4 regions of the Streptomyces sp. NPDC097129 genome follow, and region 2 is predicted to be linked to each of the others. Evidence: riboswitches for the same ligand, from Rfam matches in the RefSeq annotation. Region 2 holds a riboswitch; each other region holds the start of a gene.
The links. Region 2 has a riboswitch for cyclic di-AMP ahead of AC0B9F_RS36435 (M23 family metallopeptidase). Riboswitches for the same ligand answer to the same signal wherever they lie in the genome.

Region 1 (4,228 bases), on a different contig from region 2:
GGTTGGAGCCGAGGTTCGGGGCGAAGCCGCCCTCGTCGCCGAGGCCGGTGGCCAGGCCCTTGGACTTCAGGACCTTCTTCAGGGTGTGGTAGACCTCCGCGCCCCAGCGCAGCGCCTCGGAGAAGGACTCCGCGCCGATCGGGGCGATCATGAACTCCTGGATGTCCACGTTGGAGTCGGCGTGCGAGCCGCCGTTCAGGATGTTCATCATCGGCACCGGCAGCAGGTGCGCGTTCGGGCCGCCCAGGTAGCGGAACAGCGGCAGGTCGCTGGCCTCGGAGGCGGCGTGGGCGACGGCGAGGGAGACGCCGAGGATGGCGTTGGCGCCGAGGGAGCCCTTGTTGTCGGTGGCGTCCAGGTCGAACATGGCCTGGTCGATCAGGCGCTGCTCGGTGGCGTCGTAGCCGACCAGCTCCGGGCCGATCTGCTCGATGACGGCCAGGACGGCCTTCTCGACACCCTTGCCCTGGTAGCGGCTGGCATCGCCGTCACGGAGCTCGATGGCCTCGAAGGCGCCCGTCGAGGCGCCGGACGGAACGGCGGCACGACCGGTGCTGCCGTCGTCGAGGCCGACCTCGACCTCGACCGTGGGGTTGCCTCGGGAGTCCAGGATTTCCCGGGCTACGACGACGTCGATGGACGGCACGAGCATCTCCTTCGTGGATGTGACGCTGGAAGTGCGGGGCTGGTGAGCCTTGCGACTAGAGCCTAACCGCCCCGGGGCCATCGGCCAGCCGACCGACCGGCCCGTGGACAGACAGACCGTACCCATTGTTCATCCACGGAACAAAGGGGGGTGCCGTTCCGGCTGAACGGCCGGGAAACACCGGAAGACAAAGCCCCGCCCCGGTGCGTACGGGGGAAGACGCACCGGGGCGGGGAGCCCGTGGGGACGGGGAGCGGCCCTCGGCCGGCCGGCTGCCGCTTACTTCAGGTGCAGCTGCTGGCCCGGGAAGATCAGGTTGGCGTCCTCGACGATGTCCTTGTTCAGGTCGAACAGCTTCTTCCAGCCGCCAGCGACCTTGTGCTTCTCGGCGATGGAGCTGAGGGTGTCGCCCTTGACGACCTTGTACTCGCCGTCGCCCTTCTTGACCTTCTTGCCGGTCGGGGTGGTGACGGTCTTGGTGCTCTGCTTCTTCGGCGTCTGCGCCGGGCGCTCGCTGGAGCGGGAGGCGCTCTGCTGCTCCGTGGAGCGGGTCGTGGTGGCGCCCTGGGAGGACGAGCCGCTGCCCTGGGAAGAGCTGGAAGAGCTGGAGGAGCTCGAGGAGCCGCCGCCGTTGTTCGGGGTGTTCGACAGGCCCGTGCCGCAGACCGGCCAGGCGCCCTTGCCCTGGGAGGCGAGGACCTTCTCGGCGACCTGGATCTGCTGCGCCTTGCTGGCCTGGTTGGCCTGCGGGGCGTAGGCGGTGCCGCCGTACGCGGCCCAGGTGGAGGCGGAGAACTGCAGACCGCCGTAGTAACCGTTGCCAGTGTTGATGGACCAGTTGCCACCGGACTCGCACTGCGCGACCGCGTCCCACTCGGAGGTGGTGGCGGCGGAGGCGTTGCCGGCCGCCATCAGCGGGGCGGCGACGGCGGCGCCGGTCACGCCGGCGAGCGCGATGGCGCGGGTGGCCTTGGAGGGACGACGGTGCTTGCCCTTGCCGGAAAACAGCATGGTGGATCCCCTCACCGACGCCTGCGAGGTGAGCTGTCGGGTTCGGGCCGGTTGAGTTGCCCGGCCACCCCTCCCGTGGGAGGTGTGGCTTCACCCCTAGCCGCTCCGGCTCAACTGCCGGGCACGGCGCTTACCTTGGGTCCCCCGCTCCTGCCTGCGGCGCGTTATGCGACGACTGTTCCCGTGCGGCCGCTGGCAGGATTCGGCGTTGCGGCCGCCGGAGCTCGCGGTGGCGAGCGGTCATGACCGTAGACAGGCGATCGGCCGAATTTCAAAGACGATCACGGCTTCTGAGACTCATCCCACACTTTCACCAAAGCGGACATTAGTCTCGAAACAGGGCGTCAACTCCCGCTACTTTCGGCCCGTTTCGCCACCGACAAGCAGTGTCTGACCGGGCACGATGTGGCCCGGGTCGGCGCCGATCGCGTCCCGGTTCTCCGCGTACAGCGCGCGCCACCCGCCCTCGACGCCAAGGGAGTCGGCGATGGACGTGAGGCTGTCCCCGTCGCGGACGGCGTAGCGCGAGGCGTGCCGGCCCGAGGCGGGCGTCGCGCCCGCTTGGACCGTGTCCTCCGTGGCGCCGGCGCCCCGGTGGCGTCCGCCGCCGTCGAGGGCGCCGGTGTCGACGAGCCCCGAGGAGCCGACGATTTGACGCAGGGTGTCCGGATCGTCGTCCTTTGCGGCAGCCGCGGAGGGACTGTCGGACGGCTGTGACGTGCCGGTTCCGGAACTCCCGGACGCGCCGGGCTCGGTCGCGGCGCCCGTGGACGGGGCGGCGGACGACGCACCGTCAGAGGGCTGCGCGGAGACACCCGTGGAGGGCGTCCCGCTCGCCGTGCCGGAGGGCGTCCCGGAGGAGTCGGGCAAGCCGGGCGAGTCCACCGAACCGGAGGTTCCGGATGATTCGGCGGTACCGGTGGATCCGGACGTACCGACTGAACCGGAGGAGCCGGTCGGACCGGGGGAAGCCGGGGCGGAGGAGCCCGAGCCGGCGGTGGAGCCGGCGGACACCGAGCCGCCGCCCGCCGTGTCGCCCGCGACGCCCGTGTCGACGTCGGGTGCGGAGGTGTCGGCGGACAGGCCCGCGGTCAGCCCGCACAGCGTCCAGTGGCCGACGCCCTGGTCGGCGAGGACCTTCTCGGCGACGGCTATCTGCTGCGAACGGCTGGCGAGATCGGGCCGGGCCGCGTACTCCAGGCCGCCGTGTCCCTCCCAGTCCTCCTGCGACAGATGCAGGCCGCCGTACAGCCCGATCCCGGGGTTGTCGCTCCAGCGGCCCTGGCTCTCGCACTCGGCCACCTTGTCCCACGTCGTACCGTCGGCCGCGTGGGCGCTCGCCGCGCCGAGCAGCGGGATGGCGATGGCGGAGCCGGTCACTCCGGCCGCGACGAGGAGAGCCGGAGCCTGACGGGGGCGACGGTGTCGGCCGTTCCCGGGGAGCATGCGGTGACCTTTCGCGAGACAGCAGTGACCGGCGCGGCGCCTGGAGGCACCGGCGTCGCGCTGACGAGTGAACGTATCGGCAGACGATCGCCAGTCACAAGTTCATGCCGCGCAGATCACGTGAAGATCACATAGTTGAAGAGGTGTCAGTTTTCTGTGCGGGTGCGGGCGTGAACGTCACGGGCAACTGCCGCAGACCCCGCATGATGAGGCCCCCGCGCCAGCGCAAGTCGGCCGGTTCGGCGTCCAGTCGGAGGTCGGGCAGCCGGGTGAGCAGGGTGGCGAGGGCGCTCTGGCCCTCCAGACGGGCCAGCGGGGCGCCCAGGCAGTAGTGGATGCCGTGGCCGTAGCCGAGGTGCTGGTTGTCACGGCGGGCGAGGTCCAGCACGTCGGGCCCGGGGAAGCGCTCCGGGTCGCGGTCGGCGGCGGCCAGGACGACGAGGACGGGATCGCCGGGGGCGATGTCCTGCCCGCCGACGGTCAGCGGCTCGGTGGCGAACCGCCAGGTCGCCAGCTCCACCGGCCCGTCGTAGCGCAGCAGTTCCTCCACCCCGCTCTCCAGCAGCTCGCGCTCGCCCCGGGCGAGGGAGTCCTGCAGCCGGTGCCACTGCTCCGGGTGCGTGAGCAGGGCGTAGGTGCCGTTGCCGATGAGGTTGACGGTCGTCTCGAACCCGGCGAACAGCAGGATGAACGCCATCGCCGCGGCCTCGTTCTCGGTGAGGTGCTCGCCGTGGTCGGAGGCGCGGATCAGGGCGGAGATGAGGTCCTCGCCGGGGGCGGGTTCGGCGGGCAGCGCCTGCCGCTTGCGGTGGATCAGCTCGGCGAGATAGCCGCGCATCTTCTTCACCGACCGGGCGACCCCGCCCCTGGGCCCGCCGCCGTGCCGGATCATCATCCCGGCCCAGTCCCGGAAGTCGTCCTGGTCCTCGCGGGGAACGCCGAGCAGGTCGCAGATGGCGTAGATGGGCAGCGGGAAGGCGAACTCGTGGATGAGGTCGGCCGAGCCCCGCTGCGCGAACCCGTCGATGAGGTGGTCGGTCAGCTCCTGAACGCGCGGCGCGAACTCGGCGACCCGGCGGGGCGTGAACGCCTTGCTGACCAGGCGCCGCAGCCGGGTGTGGTCCG
Region 2 (4,228 bases):
GGGCGGGACGACGGCGGACAGGGACGGTGGGAGAAGAGCGGTGCGGCCTGGTGACGCGACGGACGACGGGCCGTACCCCGGCGCCGAGAGGTACGTCCCCGAGGCCGGGGAGGGCTCCCCGGCCGACGGGTGGGCGCCCGGCGCCGGGGCCGCCCCGGAGGCCGACGCACGCGCCTCCGCCCTCGGCCTCGGGTCCGGTCCCCGCGCCGCCGTGCGGCCGGCGGGCGGCCCGGTGCCGGACCCCGGGCCCGGGGACGGCGGCGAGCCGCGGCCCACGGAGGGCCGGAGGATCTCCGCCGCGCGGGCCTTCGTACGGATCCTGCCGGTGCTGCTCATCGCGGCCGGCGCGGTCTACGACTACTGCACGCCGTCCGACTTCACCGCGGCCCCCTTCTTCACCGCCGCGCCCCTGGTCGCCGCCCCGCTCTACAGCCGCCGCGGCACGCTGCTCACCGGGCTCGCCGCCGTCGCCGTCATGCTCGGTCTGCACCTGACGATGGGCATCGTCTGGCACACGGACGCCGTCACCGAGCTGGTGACCGTCGCCACGGTCGCCGTCCTGGCCGTCCTCATCAACGCCCTCGCGCGCCGCAGCAGCGAGCAGCTCGCCTCCGCGCGCGAGGTCGCCGAGGCCGCCCAGCGCGCCGTACTTCCCGAACCCGCCGAGCGGATCGGCGGGTTCCAGATCGCCGCCTGCTACGAGGCCGCCCGCGCCGACGCGTTCATCGGCGGCGATCTGTACGCCGTGCAGGACAGCCCGCACGGCGTCCGGCTGATCGTCGGGGACGTGCGCGGCAAGGGCATGGGCGCGGTGGCCGCCGTGGCCGTGGTCATCGGCGCGTTCCGCGAGGCCGCCGAGCAGGAGGCCACGCTGGAGGCGGTCGCCGAGCGGCTGGAGCAGGCCCTGAGCCGCGAGGGCGCCCGGCGCGAGGGCCTGGACGCGTTCGAGGGGTTCACCACCGCCGTCCTCGCCGAACTCCCGCACGGCGACGGTGTCGTCCGCGTCGTCAACCGCGGTCATCCGCCACCGGTGCTGCTGTACGCCGACGGCACCCTGCGCACGCTGCTGCCCGCCGAACCCGCGCTGCCGCTCGGCATGAGCGAGCTGGGCCCGTGGCCCGACCGCGCGGAGGAGGCCGTCTTCCCCGGCGGGGCCACGCTGCTGCTGTACACCGACGGCCTCTCCGAGAGCCGCGACCGCCACGGCCGCTTCTACGACGTCGAGGCGCGGCTCGCCGGACGGGTCGTCACCGCGCCCGGCGCGTTGCTGGCCGCCGTCGCGAAGGAGGTGCGCCGGCACTCTGGCGGCGGGATGGCCGACGACATGGCGCTGCTCGCCGTACGCCGTCCGTGAGGTCACCATGCGTGAGCGGATGACCGCCCTGCGCATAACAATTGACGCACCATCATCAAAACGAGGTTTTGGACGTGACGCCTGAGAGGCGGTCAACTGCCCCTTTTGCGGCGGTCGTGGCGTGTAAGTCCTGGCCAGGAATGTTAATGATCAAGCCGAACGGCTTGGAATCCGACCTCCGGGTCTATTAACGTTCGATAACGCAGCGCGGTCGTCCCAGCCGTCACGAGAGGCGGCTCCGTGCTCACGCGCCGAATCCCGTAGGGAACCGGGGAACCACCACCTTGGGGTGAATCTCGCGTCAGCCGCCGTCGTCCGACGGCCGGTATACGCGCGTAGGAGACCTTCCTGCTCCGAACCCGTCAGCTAACCCGGTAGGCGAGACGGAAGGAAAGGAGTACGCCCGCGTGGCGTCCAACCAGCCTGCCCCGACAGCCCCGTTCGTGCCGAGTCAGCAGGGCCCCGAGGCCCTTGTCTACGGCGGACACCGCACCGACGAGGGCCCGTGGGAGGAGTGGAACCCCACCGAGGACTCCGTCCGTCCCGTCCGTGGCCGGCACCGCGTCGCCAAGCAGCGCGGCGGACTCGCCCGCAGCTCCACCGTCCTCGGCGTCGGCGTCATCGCCGCCGTCGGCGCGGGCGGCATGGCCAGCGCGCAGACCGGCAAGCCGCCGGTGTCCATCTCCCTGCCCGATCTGCCCTCGGTCGGCTCGCTGATCTCCGACCACGCGGACGCCGGGCCGCAGGGCTCCGCCACCCCGCTCAGCGACATCGGCGTCGCCTCCGAGAATGACGGGCAGCACACCACCGACGCCGGTGAGGCGCTGCGCAACCGGATCATGGCTCAGGCCGAGTCGCAGCAGGTCCAGGTCGACGTCAAGGCGCAGGCCGCCGCCGAGGCCGCCGTCACCCGGCAGGCCGCCGAGACCGCCGCGCGGGCCGCGAAGGAGGCCGCCGCCAAGGCCGCCGCCGCGAAGGAGAAGGCGGAGCAGGAGGCGAAGCAGAAGGCCGAGGCCGAGCGCCTCGCCCAGCTCGCCAAGCAGTTCACGCTGCCGACCTCCTCGTACACCCTCACCTCCCGCTTCGGGCAGGCCGGCTCGATGTGGTCCTCCGGGTACCACACCGGCCTCGACTTCGCCGCCCCCACCGGCACGCTGATCAAGGCCATCCACAGCGGCACCATCACGGAGGCGGGCTGGGCCGGCTCCTACGGCTACCGCACGATCCTCACCCTCGACGACGGCACCGAGCTGTGGTTCTGCCACCAGTCGTCGATCAGCGTCAGCGTCGGGCAGAAGGTCGCCACCGGCGACGTCATCGGCCGCGTGGGCGCCACCGGCAACGTCACCGGGCCGCACCTGCACCTTGAGGTGCACCCCGACGGGCAGGCCTCCGGCATCGACCCGATGGCGTGGCTGCAGGGCAAGGGCCTCACCCCCTGACCTCGTGCGCCACCCCTGATCCCCGGCGGTCCTGACGGCATCCCCCCCGACGTCAGGGCTGCCGGTCGCTGTCTCACGTGCTGCCGCCCAGCGGTGCTGTTCACACCGTGCTGGTTTCCGAGCGGAATGGGTCGGTCCGGAATGGGCCGGTCCGGAATGGGTCTGCCCTGCCGGGGCGTTGACGCAGAGCATGACTGCTCTCCGCAAGCTCGGTACGTCCGACCTCGAGGTCTTCCCGCTCGCTCTCGGCGGCAACGTCTTCGGCTGGACCGCCGACGAGACGACGTCCTTCGCCGTCCTCGACGCCTACGCCGCCGCCGGCGGCAACTTCATCGACACCGCCGACTCCTACTCCGCCTGGGTCGAGGGCAACCGGGGCGGGGAGTCCGAGACGATCATCGGCAAGTGGGTCAGGGCCCGCGGCAACCGCGACGACGTCGTCATCGCGACCAAGGTCAGCCAGCACCCCGAGTACCAGGGCCTGTCCGCCGCCACCATCAAGGCCGCCGCCGACGCCTCCCTGCGCCGCCTGGACACCGACCGCATCGACCTCTACTACACCCACTTCGACAAGCCCGAGGTGCCGGTCGAGGAGATCATCGGCGCCCTGGACGAGCTGGTGAAGGCCGGCAAGGTCCGCCACATCGCCGCGTCCAACATCTCCGCCGAGCGCCTGCGGGCCTCCCTGGAGTTCTCCGACCGCGAGGGCCTCGCCCGCTACGTGGCGCTCCAGCCGCACTACAACCTGGTCTCCCGCGACACCTACGAGGGCGACCTCCAGGACGTCGCCGCCCGCGCCGGCCTCGCCGCCGTCCCGTACTACGCGCTGGCCTCCGGCTTCCTCACCGGCAAGTACCGCCCCGGCACGACGGTGGACAGCCCGCGGGCGGGCGGCGCCGCGCAGCACCTGCGGTCCGAGCGCGGACGTGACGTCCTCACCGCCCTGGACGAGATCGCGCGGGCCCACGAGGCCCCCGTCGCCACGGTCGCGCTCGCCTGGCTCGCCGCGCAGCCGACCGTCGCCGCCCCCCTCGCCTCGGCCCGCACCACGGACCAGCTCCCGGCGCTGCTCGGCGTGGCGGACCTGACCCTGACGGAGGCGGAACTGGCGCGGCTCACGCAGGCGTCGGCCTGACCGACGCCCGCCCGTGCCCTCGGTGACGCCCGCCGTGGCTTCGGTGGCGCGTGGCCTCTCTACGACCGGTAGGGGTTGTACGCGGGGTACGCCGGCTGCGCCGCGTACCCTGCGTGGCCCATGTGCCCGGCCCCGGCGTACGGCAGGTGCGGCGTCGCCGCCCCGGGGGCCGGCCACGGGTGCGCGGGCCACGGCAGCATCACCGGCACCGGGGGCGCGGCCGCCCGGGCCGCGTACTCCAGCGCCGGACGCGCCAGCTCCCGCAGCCGCCACACCTCGTTCAGCAGCTCCCTTTCC
Region 3 (4,228 bases), on a different contig from region 2:
CTGGACGTCAAGACGTCCGGGGACGTCGAGGTGCCGGTCATCGAGGCCGCCATCGACGAGGAGCTCGCCCGCTTCGCCGCGGAGGGCCCCACGGCCGAGGAGATGGAACGCGCGCAGGCCCAGCTGGAGCGCGAGTGGCTGGACCGGCTCGGCACCGTGGCCGGCCGCGCCGACGAACTGTGCCGCTACGCCGTCCTGTTCGGCGACCCGCAGCTCGCCCTCACCGCCGTCAAGCGCGTCCTCGAAGTGACGCCCGAGGAGGTGCAGGAGGTCGCCAAGGCCCGCCTGCGTCCCGACAACCGCGCGGTGCTCGTGTACGAGCCGAAGACGCCGGAGGCCGCCCAGGACGCCGACGTGCCGGAGGACCCGGAGCAGGAAGCGACCGTAGAGGCAGGCAACGAGAACGAGGAGACGGCCAAGTGACCGAGCTCGCCACGATGGACTTCCACCCCCGGCCCCAGGCGGGCGAGGCCAAGCCGTGGGCGTTCCCGGCCCCCGAGCGCGGCACGCTCGACAACGGCCTGACCGTGCTGCGCTGCCACCGCCCCGGCCAGCAGGTCGTCGCCGTCGAGGTGCTCCTGGACGCGCCTTTGGACGCCGAGCCGGCCGGTCTGGACGGCGTCGCCACGATCATGGCGCGCGCCTTCTCCGAGGGCACGGACAAGCACTCCGCCGAGGACTTCGCCGCCGAGCTGGAGCGCGCCGGCGCCACCCTCGACGCGCACGCCGACCACCCGGGCGTCCGGCTCAGCCTGGAGGTGCCCGCCTCCCGGCTGGCCAAGGGCCTCGGTCTGATCGCCGACGCCCTCCGAGCGCCCGCGTTCGCCGACAGCGAGATCGAGCGGCTGGTGCGCAACCGCCTCGACGAGATCCCGCACGAGCTGGCCAGCCCCGCCCGCCGCGCCGCCAAGGAGCTGTCCAAGGAACTGTTCCCGGCGACCTCGCGCATGTCGCGTCCGCGTCAGGGCACCGAGGAGACGGTCGCCACCGTCGACGCGGCCGCCGTGCGTGCCTTCTACGAGCGGCACGTGCGCCCCGCCACCGCGACCGCGGTGGTCGTCGGCGACCTGACCGGCCTCGACCTCGACGACCTCCTCGGCGACACCCTGGGCGCCTGGACGGGCTCGCGCACCGAGCCGCGCCCCGTGCCGGCGGTGACCGCCGACGACACCGGCCGCGTCGTCATCGTCGACCGCCCGGGCGCCGTCCAGACGCAGCTGCTCATCGGCCGGATCGGCCCCGACCGGCACGACCGCGTATGGCCCGCGCAGGTGCTCGGCACGTACTGCCTGGGCGGCACCCTCACCTCCCGCCTGGACCGCGTCCTGCGCGAGGAGAAGGGCTACACCTACGGCGTGCGCGCCTTCAGCCAGGTGCTGCGCTCCGCCCCCGACGGCACGGGCGCGGCGATGCTCGCCATCAGCGGCTCCGTGGACACGCCGAACACCGGCCCGGCGCTGGACGACCTCTTCAAGGTGCTGCGCACCCTGGCGGCGGACGGCCTGACCGACGCCGAGCGCGACGTCGCCGTGCAGAACCTCGTCGGGGTGGCCCCGCTGAAGTACGAGACGGCGGCCGCCGTCGCGGGCACGCTCGCCGACCAGGTCGAGCAGCACCTGCCCGACGACTACCAGGCGGCGCTGTACCGGCAGCTCGCCGCGACCGGCACCGTGGAGGCCACGGCGGCGGTCGTCAACGCCTTCCCGGTGGACCGTCTGGTGACCGTGCTCGTCGGTGACGCGGCGCAGATCAAGGAGCCCGTCGAGGCCCTCGGCGTCGGCGCCGTCACCGTGGTGAGCGCGGAGTAGCCGCACACGCGCGTGGGGCCCTGGTTCCTGACGGAGCACCAGGGCCCCTGCCATGTCCACAGGCCATGTCAGGGCCGTATCCACAGGTCTGTTTGTGATCGAAGGCGCGGCATCCCACATATGCCCGAATTGGGACGGAGGTTGCCTGTCTGACCTGTGGGATGCGCTACAAAACCCCTGTTTCGTTTGAGGATTGAAGGTCGATCACCGTACTTTCGTCCGGGCTGTCCGTCAGGCAGTGCGCCGCACCCGCGGCACCGGACAGCCATCGCCGAGTCCCCGTACGGCGCGAGCCAGGGGAGCCGGGGACCCACACGTCCCTGGGGTGAATCGGGCGCCCGCGAGGGAGTCCGTAGGAGACCTTCCTGCTCCGAACCCGTCAGCTAACCCGGTAGGCGAGAGGGAAGGAAAGGACAAGCCACCACATGGCGTTCGTCAGCGCCACCGGGAAGCACCGCCGTCCGAGCCGGATGAAGCGCACCACCACGCAGGCCGCCGGCATCGCCGCGCTCACCACCACCGGCGTCATCGGCGCCCTCGCGGCCCCCGCCCTCGCCGCCGACACCTCCGCCGAGCAGACCGGTCTGCTCCCCGTCATCAGCGTCGACGACACGGTCGCCGCGCAGATCGACGCCCAGGCCGAGGCCCAGAAGCAGGCCGCCGAGCAGACGGCCATCGAGCAGGCCGCCCGCCAGGCCGCCGCCGCGCGGGCCCACGAGGCCAAGGAGCGCGCCGCCCGCGAGGCCGAGCGCAAGCGCCTGAACAGCTTCACGGCCCCGATCGCGCACTCCTACGTCTCCACCGGCTACGAGGCCAGCAGCTCCCTGTGGTCCTCCGGCCACCACACCGGCATCGACTTCCACGCCGCCACCGGCACCACGGTGCACGCGGTGGGCTACGGCACCGTCGTCGACACCGGCTGGGGCGGCGCCTACGGCAACCAGATCGTCATCCGCATGCACGACGGCACGTACAGCCAGTACGGGCACCTGTCGTCGATCGGCGTCGTCGTGGGCCAGCAGGTCGTCACCGGCCAGCAGATCGGCCTGTCCGGCGCGACCGGCAACGTCACCGGCCCGCACCTGCACTTCGAGGCGCGCACCAGCCCCGACTACGGCTCCGACATGGACCCGGTCGCCTATCTGCGCGCGCACGGCGTGAACGTCTGACGCCCGAGAACGGCACCAGCATCGCGAAGCCCCGGCCCACCGTGCCGGGGCTTTCGTCGTTTTCGCCTCCTCTCCCGGAAACCCCGGTGAACTGACCAAAAAATATCCATGGAATCCGCTCTGCCGTCGGAAATTCCGTCCCCTTGGAATAGAGTCACGGAACACGCGTCCATCGTCGGCGTTTCACGGGGATCAAGGCGGAGGTCGGACATGCGTATTCCGGCGCACTCGGTGTGCACGGCGATCCGGGACGACATCGTCGCAGGCGTCCACGAACCCGGCAGCCGGCTCACCGAGGAACTCCTCGCCCGCCGCTACGGCGTCTCCAGGGTGCCCGTGCGAGAGGCGCTGCGCACCCTGGAGGCCGAGGGCTTCGTCGTGACACGGCGGCACGCGGGCGCGTGCGTGGCCGAACCCACCGAGCAGGAGGCGGCCGACCTGCTGGAGATGCGGATGCTGCTGGAGCCGCTCGGCGTGGCGCGGGCCGCCCAGCGGCGCACCGAGGCGCATCTGAAGGTGCTGCGCGGCCTGGTGCGCCTCGGTCAGGACCGGGCCAGGCACGGCACCGGCGACGACCTGCGGTCCCTGGGCGGCTGGTTCCACGAGACGCTCGTCCAGGCGTGCGGGAGCCAGGCGCTGACCGCGACGCTCACCCAGCTGCGCCACAAGCTCGCCTGGATGTACGCGGTGGAGCCGTCGGCCGACCCCGTACGGACCTGGACCGAGCACGGCGCGATCGCGGACGCCGTGGCGCGCGGCGACGGGGAGCGGGCCCGCGCGGTCGCCGCCCTGCACACCGAGCGCTCCACCGCCGCGTACCGGCTGCGCCGCTTCAGTGGCGACGGCCCCGGGCGGGTGAGGAGTTCGCAACATCCCGTAAACACGTCGGGCCTACGGCATTAACACGAGCGCCGTATACAAAGAACGGGATATCTGTGCCCCGCTGAAAGTGCTGCCCTTTTGACGCTTTCTTTCGAGTCGTCGATTCCCTCCTGTGTCACGGAGGGGCGGGAAAAGAAAAGCCGCGCCGGCCTCGAAAGGCCGACGCGGCTTCTTTTATGCGTGACTCAGACGGTCATGCGTGACTCAGACGGTCTCGGGGAGCTCCTCGAGGCCCTCGGAGACCAGCTTCGCCAGACGGTCCAGGGCGGCGTCCGCGCCCTCGGCGTCGGAGGCGAGGACGATCTCCTCGCCGCCCTGGGCGCCCAGGCCGAGGACGGCCAGCATGGAGGCCGCGTTGACGGGGGTGCC
Region 4 (4,228 bases), on a different contig from region 2:
GTGTGCGAGCCGGTGGCGAGTTCGGCGACCTTGGCGGAGGGGTCGGCGGCCGAGCCGTCACCGCCGCCGCCCGCCTTCCCTCCGAGGCCGCCGGCGAGCCCGGCGAAGTCGGGCAGCCCCAGGCCGGTGCTGATCCGCACGGTGCCGGACAGCTGCTGGACGTCCGACGCCGCGATCTTCTCGATGAGCTGCTTCGCGCTGATCTTCGGCAGGTCCGGGTCACCGGAGCTGGCGAGCGCGGGAACGATCCCGATCGTCGCGGCGGCGACCCCCACGACGGTCGCGGGCACGACGTACCGCGCGGCCCTGCGACGCCCCCCGCCCGACGGGCCGGCCGGCTCCTGCACAGCCGTCGTCCTGTCATCGCTTCCATACGGTGCCATGTGTGCGCTACCTCCGTCGTCGGCGGCGGCTGTCCGTCCCGTGACCCTCGGCATGTGCTCCCGGCGGGCCCCACCCCAAGCCGCCATTCTCACCCGAATCGGTGAGGAGTGGTGTCCTCTGTGCTTTCCATGAGACCAAATCGGCCGCCGGGAAGCGTCACTCCGTGGACGCAACTGCATGTACTGCTGGGGTATGACATGGCAGGCGGTCAGCAGCCCCTACCCGTAGGGGAGGTGGGCTACCGGAGAGCTACGGAGACGAGGCCCGGACTCCACCCGGGGGTGCGGGCCGACGCCCGGGGGCGGGGGCCGACGCCCGGGGGAGCGTCACCGTCGGAGAAGGGACAGGAGGGCCGGGCCGGCGGGCCGCAAGGCTTCGGTCAGCCCGCCCGGTGCACGACCGCGTCGCACAGCTCCATCAGTGCCGCCTTGGAGTCGCACTCCCGCAGCGGCGCCAGCGCCGCCCGCGCCTCCTCGGCGTACCGGACGGTGTCGCGCCGCGCCTGCTCCAGCGCGGGGTGCGCCCGCAGCGCGGTCAGCGCCTCGGCGTGTCGCGCGTCGTCGCTCAGGTCGGAGTCCAGCAGCTCGCACAGCGCGCGGTCCTCCGGCTTGCCCAGCCGCTCGGCCCGCTCCCGCAGCCGCAGCACCGGCAGCGTCGGGATGCCCTCGCGAAGGTCCGTTCCCGGCGTCTTGCCGGACTCGTGCGAGTCGGAGGCGATGTCGAGCACGTCGTCGGCCAGCTGGAAGGCGACGCCCAGCCGCTCCCCGTACTGGGTCAGCACGTCCACGACCGTCTCGTCGGCTCCGGACATCATCGCGCCGAACCGGCACGACACCGCCACCAGCGAGCCCGTCTTGCCGCCGAGCACCTCGAGGTAGTGGTCGACCGGGTCGCGCCCGTCCTGCGGCCCAGCGGTCTCCAGGATCTGCCCGGTGACCAGCCGCTCGAACGCCAGGGCCTGCACCCGCACCGCCTCGGGCCCGAGGTCGGCGAGGATCTGCGAGGCCCGCGCGAAGAGGAAGTCGCCGGTCAGTACGGCGACCGAGTTACCCCACCGGGTGTTCGCGCTGGGCACGCCGCGCCGTACGGCGGCCTCGTCCATGACGTCGTCGTGGTACAGCGTGGCGAGGTGGGTCAGCTCGACCACGACGGCCGACGGCACGACACCCGGCGCATACGGGTCACCGAACTGCGCCGCCAGCATCACGAGCAGCGGCCGGAACCGCTTCCCGCCCGCCCGCACCAGGTGCTGCGCGGCCTCCGTGATGAAGGGAACCTCGCTCTTGGTGGCCTCGAGCAGCCCTTCCTCGACAGCCGCCAATCCGGCCTGGACATCGGCCTCGAGAGCCTGGTCCCGCACGCTAAGCCCGAACGGCCCGACGACGGTCACGAGGGGTCTCCTGTCTGCTGGTGCCGGTTGGCGATTACACGGTTTGTCGATAGGTCGCTGCCATCACTCAAGTCAGCGTATCCGGTCACGTTTCGATCACCGATAGCGCCCACGGTTACAGGCCAGGCGGTTCCGGATCACGTCCGATATGTTTACTGATCAAAGATGATCAGGTGAAAAGTATGGATATCAACCATGCGCTCGCCATGAAGACCACCCCCCACCCTCCGCGAGCCGCCCCGCCCCACCGCGCCGCAACACGACCGGACTGCCCGTTTTGCCGTAATTAATCAGCCGATTCACCTTGGTCACCTTGGTACCAAATGTGTTGCAGCTGTGACGTCAGTGAATTGGGTCACGCGCACCCCTCACCGCCCTCCGGTCCTTCTGCCCCGCATTTCGCCAGTCCCCACAAGCGAGTTGAGCCTTGGCGATCGCAAAGGATCAAGCACCCCAAACAGCCCGACCAAGGTCATCCAGGGCGATAGGTGAAACCGCTACTTGTTCCCGGCATGTGCTCTCGCATAACTTCCCGGCCTGTCGGATGGACGCCTAATCCTGCCGCCGTCCGGCACCCACATCGGACCAACTCATCCGTGTACGGCAGGAGCGGGGGACCCAGGTAAGTCGCCGAGCCGGACGTCGTCATCCCGACGACGCCCCGGACCGGCTCGGGGTGAAGCCGTGCCGCATCCGCGGCCGGCCGGGCATCTCCAGCCCGAACCCGACAGCTCACCTCGCAGGCGCCGGAGAGGAAATTCGCCATGCCTGCTGCCGGTCAGCACCGCCGCACCCGCACGTCCCGCATCGTCCGCACCCTCGCCGTCGCCGGCACCGGTGCCGCCGCTCTCGCGCTGCCGCTCTTCGGCGCGACCAGCGCCTCCGCCGCCACGCCGGCCACCAGCGCCACCGTGATCACCGCCGCGAACTCGGCCTACCCGAACAACCTCGACGGCTGGATCCGCCAGTCGCTGGACATCATGTCCCAGCACGGCATCCCCGGCACCTACAACGGGATCTACCGCAACATCATCCGCGAGTCCTCCGGCAACCCCGCCGCCATCAACCTGTGGGACTCCAACGCGGTCGCCGGCACCCCGTCCAAGGGTCTGCTCCAGGTGATCGACCCGACGTTCCTCGCCTACCACGTGTCGGGCACGTCCATGGACCCGTACGACCCGATCGCCAACATCACCGCGGCCTGCAACTACGCGGCCGCCCGCTACGGCTCGATCGACAACGTCTTCAGCGCGTACTGAGCCACCGCCTCACCCGAAGAGTCGTTCGAGGACGACGGCGATGCCGTCGTCCTCGTTGGACAAGGTGACCTCGTCGGCCACGGCCTTCAGCTCTGGATGGGCGTTGGCCATGGCCACCCCGCGGGCGGCCCAGGCGAACATCGGGATGTCGTTCGGCATGTCGCCGAACGCGAGCGCCCGCTCCGCGCCCAGCCCGAGATGGTCGGCCGCCAGCGCGAGCCCCGTCGCCTTGGTGACACCGCACGGCTGCAGCTCCACGGTCCCCGGCCCCGACATGGTGACCGTCGCCAGGGAACCGACCACCGCGCGGGCCGTCGCCGCCAGCTCGTCGTCGGACAGCTCCGGATGGCGCAGCAGCACCTTGCTGATCGGCTCGCCCCACAGGTCGTCGCGCCGCCCGACCCGCACCGCCGGCAGCGTCGGGTGCGGCATCCGGTAGCCGGGCTCGATCAGCGTCAGCCCGTCCGCGCCGTCCTGGTCGACCGCGGCGTACACCTCTCCCACCTCGGCCTCGATCTTGCCGAGCGCGGTCTCGGCCAGCTCCCGGTCCAGCGTCACCGACCACAGCAGACGGCCGGCCTCCGCGTCGTACACCTGCGCGCCCTGGCCGCACACCGCGAGTCCCGTGCTGCCCAGGTCCTCCAGCAGGGGCCGCACCCGGGGCGCCGGACGGCCCGTCACCACCAGGTGCCGGGCGCCGGCCCGCGCCACCCGCACGAGCGCGTCCCAGGACCGGTCGGAGAGCGTGTCGTCGCCGCGCAGCAGCGTTCCGTCCAGGTCAGTGGCGATGAGTGCATATGCAAGGGGTGCGGCCATGATCAGAGAATACGGACCCCGCAGGTCACCCGTTCACCGCCCGATCGGCCCTCCTCCCCGGCCCTCCCCGCCCCGGCCCCGCCGGGCCCCGTGACGCCGTGGCAGGCTGACACCTCGCTCAGTCGTCCACGGGGAGACACACGACGTGACAGCCGGACCGGACCCTTTCCAGCAGCATCTGAGGCGGGCCGCCGACGGCGTCCTCGAACGCTTCCCCGCCGCCGACGTCCCCGGCATCTACGCCCTCTCCTTCCGCATCTGGCGTCTCGACCACGACGACCGCCACCCCTACGTGGCCATCGGCTACACCACCGAGTCCCAGTACGAGCGCGAAAGGCGCCCCGAGGACCCGGCTGAGGCCCGCTGGAACTACGCCTGC

Region 1: linked by a shared signal. The riboswitch ahead of AC0B9F_RS20060 (transglycosylase family protein) and the one ahead of AC0B9F_RS36435 (M23 family metallopeptidase) in region 2 are both predicted to bind cyclic di-AMP.
Region 3: linked by a shared signal. The riboswitch ahead of AC0B9F_RS10145 (M23 family metallopeptidase) and the one ahead of AC0B9F_RS36435 (M23 family metallopeptidase) in region 2 are both predicted to bind cyclic di-AMP.
Region 4: linked by a shared signal. The riboswitch ahead of AC0B9F_RS20940 (transglycosylase SLT domain-containing protein) and the one ahead of AC0B9F_RS36435 (M23 family metallopeptidase) in region 2 are both predicted to bind cyclic di-AMP.

The regions. Positions count from the first base shown of each region.
Region 1 is NZ_JBVOQE010000006.1:353,015-357,242, reverse strand. Features, by position in the region: gene eno (phosphopyruvate hydratase) at 1-646, opposite strand, end outside; gene AC0B9F_RS20060 (transglycosylase family protein) at 926-1,657, opposite strand; cyclic di-AMP (ydaO/yuaA leader) riboswitch at 1,661-1,829, opposite strand; gene AC0B9F_RS20055 (transglycosylase family protein) at 2,012-3,103, opposite strand; gene AC0B9F_RS20050 (cytochrome P450 family protein) at 3,231-4,228, opposite strand, start outside.
Region 2 is NZ_JBVOQE010000022.1:54,202-58,429, forward strand. Features, by position in the region: gene AC0B9F_RS36430 (PP2C family protein-serine/threonine phosphatase) at 233-1,354, shown strand; cyclic di-AMP (ydaO/yuaA leader) riboswitch at 1,594-1,750, shown strand; gene AC0B9F_RS36435 (M23 family metallopeptidase) at 1,762-2,796, shown strand; gene AC0B9F_RS36440 (aldo/keto reductase) at 2,987-3,931, shown strand; gene AC0B9F_RS36445 (PrsW family intramembrane metalloprotease) at 3,991-4,228, opposite strand, start outside.
Region 3 is NZ_JBVOQE010000002.1:997,095-1,001,322, reverse strand. Features, by position in the region: gene AC0B9F_RS10155 (M16 family metallopeptidase) at 1-423, shown strand, start outside; gene AC0B9F_RS10150 (M16 family metallopeptidase) at 420-1,808, shown strand; cyclic di-AMP (ydaO/yuaA leader) riboswitch at 2,068-2,221, shown strand; gene AC0B9F_RS10145 (M23 family metallopeptidase) at 2,234-2,977, shown strand; gene AC0B9F_RS10140 (GntR family transcriptional regulator) at 3,188-3,880, shown strand; gene AC0B9F_RS10135 (HPr family phosphocarrier protein) at 4,064-4,228, opposite strand, start outside.
Region 4 is NZ_JBVOQE010000007.1:82,125-86,352, reverse strand. Features, by position in the region: gene AC0B9F_RS20950 (LolA family protein) at 1-383, opposite strand, end outside; gene AC0B9F_RS20945 (polyprenyl synthetase family protein) at 764-1,774, opposite strand; cyclic di-AMP (ydaO/yuaA leader) riboswitch at 2,348-2,535, shown strand; gene AC0B9F_RS20940 (transglycosylase SLT domain-containing protein) at 2,539-3,033, shown strand; gene AC0B9F_RS20935 (HAD family hydrolase) at 3,043-3,849, opposite strand; gene AC0B9F_RS20930 (hypothetical protein) at 3,995-4,228, shown strand, end outside.